Linked DNA regions of Neorhizobium galegae bv. orientalis str. HAMBI 540. The protein of the gene in region 2 interacts with the protein of the main gene of each other region in a pairwise test. Links are inferred from orthologs where the notes say so. Each region holds a gene or a part of one and is shown on either strand. Other genes may lie near its edges.

Region 1 (2,967 bases), 2.0 Mb from region 2 along the record:
TCTTCGGATTTTGCGGCTGGAAGAGTTTTCCCTTCTCGCCGATCAGCACGAAGATCAACCCGATGATTGAGACGGTGAAGAAGCCTGCGACCAGCGGCAGTGCCGTACCGTTGAAGGACTGGCCGATCGCGACGCCGATCAGTGCCCCGCCGACCGTGCTCATGAAGCCGAGCACGGCGGACGCCGTTCCGGCGACATGGCCGAGTGGCTCCATGGCGAGCGAATTGAAGTTCGAGCCGATCCAGCCGAACTGGAACATCGAGAGCCCGAAAAACGCGATGAAGATCACGAGCGGCATGGGTTGAGGCCCGAAAATCTGCACGAGCATCCAGACGAATGTAATGCCGATGAAGCCAAGCAGCGAGCCGTGCGAAAGGCGCCGCATGCCGAAACGCCCGACAAATCGGGCGTTCAGAAAGGATGCGGCAGACATGAACACCGCCACGCAGGCGAAGACCAGCGGAAACCAGACGCCGACGTCGTAGATACCGACATAAATCTGTTGGGCCGAGTTGATGAAGCCGAACATGGCGCCGAAAATGAATGTGCTGGCAATCGTGTAGCAGAGGGCAAGGCGATTGGTCAGAACGATCTGGAAGGCGTGCAGGATCGACGAAATGGTGAAGGGACGCACATCGGCCGGATCGAGCGTTTCCGGCAGGCGCGAATACATCCAGAAGCCGATGCAAAGCGAGGCGACTGCCATGAACACGAAAATCAGGTGCCAGTTGCCGAACAGCATGATCACCTGGCCCGTGGCCGGCGCGATGACCGGCACGACCATGAAGACCATCATGATCAGCGACATGACTTCCGCCATGGCGCGACCACCGTATACGTCACGCACGATCGAAATGGAAATCACTCGTGTTGCGGCCGCTCCGGCACCCTGGATGAAGCGAAGGGCCAGCAGCGCCCCGAATGATGGCGCGATGACGGCGCCGACAGCGCAGACGAAATAGAGGCCGAGGCCGAAGAGCATCGGATTTCTGCGACCGAAACGGTCGGAGATCGATCCATAGATGATCTGTGCGGCGCCGAGGCCGAAGAGATAGGCCGAAACGACATACTGGCGGTGGTTTTCGTTGACGACGCCAAGCGATGCGCCGATCTCCTGCAATCCGGGAAGCATGATGTCGATGGCAAGCGAATTAATGGCCATCAGCATCGCCATCATCGCGATGAATTCGACCCGACCCATGCCGCGCAGGCGGGCCGGGGCAGTTTGTGAAGGATTTGTCACAGCAGTTTCCTAAACAACGTGAAAGGCGCCGTTGGGAGCGGCGCCTTGAAAATGTCTTTTAAATATCCCGGACAGCAGCCCGGAAAATCTCAGGCGGCGCCGCGGACTCCGATGCCCTGTTCCTGCAGATGAGTCTGCAATTCGCCGGATTGGAACATCTCGCGGACGATATCGCAACCGCCGACGAACTCGCCCTTGACGTAAAGTTGCGGAATGGTCGGCCAGTTGGAATAGTCCTTGATGCCCTGGCGGATCTCCGCATCGGCGAGCACGTTGACGCCCTTATAATCCAGGCCGAGATAGTCGAGGATCTGCACGACCTGGCCGGAGAAACCACATTGCGGGAACTGCGGGGTGCCCTTCATGAAGAGAACGACGTCGTTGGTCTTCACTTCGTTGGCGATAAAATCGGTAATTCCGCTCATGTCCTATCCTTTCACATGCGGTTTCAAGGGCCGCTGCGCTGCGTGATCTGCCTTAAATAGCAATCCAGCATCGGGAATTCCAGCGGAATAGTCCGGCGGAATGCGCTTATTGTTTCGCGTAGCCCCGGTTTTGAACCTCGGCCCGGCTAACGTCCCTCACTCCGCCGGAGCGGAGGTCTGCAACGCCAGCGCATGCAGCACGCCGCCCATATTGCCCTTTAGAGCCTCGTAGACCATCTGGTGCTGCTGCACCCGGCTCTTTCCCCGGAAGGCTTCCGCCACCACTTCCGCGGCATAGTGGTCGCCGTCGCCGGCAAGATCCCGGATGGTGACCTTGGCACCGGGAATGCCGGCCTTGATCAGGTCTTCGATTTCACCGGGTCTCATAGCCATGATGTCATCCCTTTTCTCTCCGCGGGACTCAAAACCGCAGAACCTTTTGTCAGGATACACTGCCTCAAAGCTGCTCTGCGGTCAAAGCTGGATCGAAGGGCTCCGCCTCAATGGTGCAGGAATACGTGTTTCACCTTGTAGAGGCTGGCTTTGGCTCGGGCTCTAAGCGGCGGAAGATGCTGGGTCCGGGAGAAGCGAAAAAGCCAGATGGAACTCAGGGTCAGGATCATGAAGCCGTAGGACTCGAAGCTTTCCTCCATCACGACGATATCGAAATGTTCGGCCAGCTGGCTGATGCCGAGAACGGCGGCAATCAGGGCCAGCGGCCAGGAAAGGCGTGGATGAATGGCCCGGAGAATGCCTCCTCTATGGCGATATTCGAACACGATCGTCGCAATCAGCAGGATGAGAGCGGCCGCGCCGATAATAATCGGCAGCCAGGTCTTCGACACACAATAAATTGTCATACTTCCACGACATATTGGCATCTCGCGCATGAAGAACACGATGGAAATGCAGGCCGTCGTGATTGCGACGAAGCGGGCCAATATCCGCGTCCCCAAGGCCGCCATGACGGCAAAAAGGGCGGTGATGGCAAGCGAAGCGGACTGAATGTCTTCGATGGGGCCGTCTTCATCGAAGATGTCGTGGGTGGTCATTCCCATCTTCGAGAAAATCATCCAGGCCAGAACGTTCAGGCAAAGGGTGATGATCAGTGCATCGAGCCAGATGCGCTTGTAGTGCCAGGTCGGGCCCGATGACCTCAACCAGGTCAAAATCGGCATAAGCATTTGCTGCGCTTACTTTCCTAATTCAGAAAGCCGCAACGCTTACCGGGACAGCCCGAGTCCATCAATCCCCCGCGCTTCAAATTTGTTCACCTGTGCAAACAAACCGCGATCGAGA
Region 2 (3,261 bases):
AAGGCCGGTCGTGTCCCCGAGGCCTACCGTATTGGCGGTCGCGAAGATGCGGAATGCCGGGTGAGGACGGATGACACGGCTCTGGTCGAGCAGGGTCAGGCGACCGGAGGATTCCAGAACGCGCTGGATGACGAACATGACGTCCGGGCGGCCGGCATCGTATTCGTCGAAGACGAGCGCGACATTGTGCTGGTAGGCCCAGGGCAGGATGCCGTCCTTGAATTCGGTGACCTGCTTGCCATCCTTCAGCACGATCGCGTCCTTGCCGACGAGATCGATACGGCTGACATGGCTGTCGAGGTTGATACGCACGCACGGCCAGTTGAGGCGAGCTGCGACCTGCTCGATATGGGTGGACTTGCCGGTGCCGTGGAAGCCGGACACCATGACGCGTCGGTTATGTGCAAAGCCGGCGAGAATAGCGAGCGTCGTATCGCGGTCGAACAAGTAGTCCGGGTCGAGATCCGGTACGTAGGGGTCGCCGCTGCTATATGCCGGAACCCTGATATCGCTGTCGATGCCGAAGACTTCCCTGACCGAAACGGTGGTATCGGGAAGGTTGGAAATATCTAGATCAATCTTACTCATCGTCTCTCCAAGGCGCGAGCCGCCGCCCGGCCGTCATCCTTACTGCCATAATTTTTACGGCTTAGCAGAAACCCGCCTGCTTCAACAACTGATATGCTTGAATGACGGCACGAAAACGTTCTTCCGAACCGCGGTCGCCGCCATTCGCATCCGGATGATGTTTCTTGACCAGTTCCTTGTAGCGGGTCTTGATCTCCGCCGCGGACGCATTGGCCGCCAACTCCATCGTATCGAAGGCTTTGGCTTCCAATGTCTTCAGCTTGCGCCCCTGCGTCTGGAAACGGGGGCCGGCCGCCCGCGCACTGGACACGAAGCCGAACGGATCCCTGAAGCGCTGCTGGGCGCCGGTAGCGCCGGCAGCCCCTGAACGCGCCGTCGAGTGAAGCGGGGCATCCTTGGCGGCCTTGTTGACGCCGACGGTCCAGGTCGGACGATGGCCGGTGATCGCCTCTTTCTGGTAACGGGCGATCTCGCTGTCCGAGAGGCCGGAGAAATAGTTATAGCCCTTGTTGTATTCCCTGACGTGTTCGAAACAGAACAGAAAGAACTGGCCTTCCGCGTTGCGGCCAACGGGTGCGCGATGGACGCCGGGCTTGTCGCACCCGTCCCATTGGCAAGTGGGCGCTTCAGGCACAGCTTCCTGCTGCCTGTTCTTGCGCGTCCGGATGCGGTCGAAATATTTGGAATCTAGTTTCATAAGGCCCTCATTATGGGGCGACGAAGAGGGCGCGGCAAGAATTGACAAAGTCCTTTCTTACTGGTTTGTGAGATGCCCTTTTGCGTCGCAACGGAGACCGCGATGTCCGTCAAATCCCGAATCGAAATCACGCTTACCGACAATCTTGAGCCGGAACGGCTGATCGTCATCGATGAAAGCCATCAGCACGCCGGCCATCAGCCCGACATCACCGGAACCGGCGAAACCCATATGCGGGTTCGCATCGTTTCGAAAAAATTTTCCGGAATGAGCCGGCTCGACCGACATCGGACGGTGAATGCCCTACTGAAGCCGGAACTCGACGCCGGGCTCCACGCGCTCGCGGTGGAAGCCTCGGCACCCGGGGAACCGACCCGCTGGTAGCAGGACTTAGATAGGGATGACCTAGCGAGAGGCCAAGGTACGGGCTCACTCCTTGTGGGGTATCGCTTTGGCCGACCCGCACTGCTTCCCGGTAGTTGACGGAGCAGCGGTCGCTTGACGCCCGGAAGCTGACATTGCTCCTTCTGAAACAAAAGGATATTTGACATCAGCATTAGGGAATGCGGCACTGCGCTAACAGGCGACATTTTCTGCAACAGTCGCAACAAGGGCTAGCTTCCAATGAAAGCCTTCCTGCAAACGGCCAGATTATTGCTCAGCGATTTGGCCTCAAGCCTGCTCTTTCTCGTCCTGTTCTCCCTGACCCATAATGCCGTTCTTTCGGCTTGCCTCGGAATGTTGCTTGGACTTATTCAGATCGCGGTGCAGTTTGCCCGGCGAAAGCCGATCGACGTCATGGAATGGGTCAGTCTTTTCCTCGTGATCGCGTCGGGCACCGCAACGGTGTTGACGGACGACCCGCGCTTTGTCCTGTTCAAGCCAAGCGCGATTTACGCGATCATTGGCATTGTGATGCTGAGGCCCGGCTGGATGAACCGCTACTTGCCTCCGATTGCAAGGGCTGTCGCGTCCGACATCGCGACTTATGTTGGTTTTGCGTGGGCAGGTCTCATGTTTATCTCCGCCATGTTGAATGCCTATCTAGCAATGAGCAAGGACGTGGCAACCTGGGCGCTGACCATGACGATCTTCGGAATTGCCAGCAAAGCGGTTCTATCCATAGCCGGATTTGCTGCAATACGCCTCACGGCGCGGCGGCGGATTCGCGCCATGCCGGTCGTTGAGCGCGAAGACCTGCTGATTTCGACAGGTTGGCAAGCCAAATCATCAACGTTGCCGAAGTCTGCCTAGGGCGGAAAGCCGGCAATTTCAGCGCTTGAAAGCCTTTCGCAAAACGAAAGACTATTCCGCCGGCAGCGCCGCATCTCCCACCGGGCGGATGCGCAGCCGCGTGATGCGGTTCTTCTCGCGCTTCATCACCGTGAAGCGCTTGCCATAGAACGTAAACGCCTGCCGCTCCTCCGGGATCAGCTTCGATTCGTGGATAACGAGGCCCGCGATCGTCGTCGCCTCCTCATCCGGCAGGCTCCAGTCCAGCGCGCGGTTCAGATCGCGGATCGGCACTGAACCATCGACGACGATCGAACCGTCGGCTTCCTGGCGAACGCCCTGGATCTCGATATCGTGCTCGTCGGCGATATCGCCGACGATCTCCTCAAGAATGTCTTCGAGCGTGACGATGCCCTGCACCTCGCCATATTCGTCGACGACGACCGCGAAATGCCCCTTGCGCCGCAGGAAGGCGCTGAGCTGGTCCTTGAGGCTGGTGCTGTCCGGCACGAACCAGGGTTTTTGGGCGATCTTGACGATGTCGAGATTTTCCGGCTCGACATTCGGCTCGGCGAGTGCCCGCAGCAGGTCCTTGGCGTGGACGACGCCGATGATGTTCTCGGTCGAATTGCGCCAGAGCGGCATGCGCGTATAGGGGCTTTCGAGGACGGTGCGTACCGCCACTTCCGGCGGATCGTCGGCGTTGACCGCCCGCATGACGGTGCGGTGCCGCATCACGTCGG

What was found. Proteins that work in one complex are often made in the same cells at the same time.
Region 1: the proteins of RG540_RS17890 (region 2) and grxD interact in binary tests that used the Escherichia coli proteins (3 or more experiments, as listed by UniProt). The link is inferred for Neorhizobium galegae bv. orientalis str. HAMBI 540 from one-to-one orthologs.

What each region holds. Positions count from the first base shown.
Region 1 is NZ_HG938353.1:1,675,636-1,678,602, forward strand. It holds grxD (Grx4 family monothiol glutaredoxin), read right to left. Parts: upstream 1,669-2,967; coding sequence 1,333-1,668; downstream 1-1,332. Other genes in the region: RG540_RS08535 (multidrug effflux MFS transporter), read right to left, coding at 1-1,243; RG540_RS08545 (BolA family protein), read right to left, coding at 1,825-2,061; RG540_RS08550 (hypothetical protein), read right to left, coding at 2,169-2,720. UniProt on the Escherichia coli protein: Monothiol glutaredoxin involved in the biogenesis of iron-sulfur clusters.
Region 2 is NZ_HG938353.1:3,671,952-3,675,212, forward strand. What follows is about bases 303-3,028. They hold RG540_RS17890 (BolA family protein), read left to right. Parts: upstream 303-1,387; coding sequence 1,388-1,669; downstream 1,670-3,028. Other genes in these bases: cobS (cobaltochelatase subunit CobS), read right to left, coding at 303-588; RG540_RS17885 (J domain-containing protein), read right to left, coding at 650-1,285; RG540_RS17895 (inner membrane-spanning protein YciB), read left to right, coding at 1,910-2,539. Also shown: more of cobS, read right to left, coding at 1-302. UniProt on the Escherichia coli protein: Transcriptional regulator that plays an important role in general stress response. Has many effects on cell morphology, cell growth and cell division. Acts by regulating the transcription of many genes, including dacA (PBP-5), dacC (PBP-6), ampC and mreB.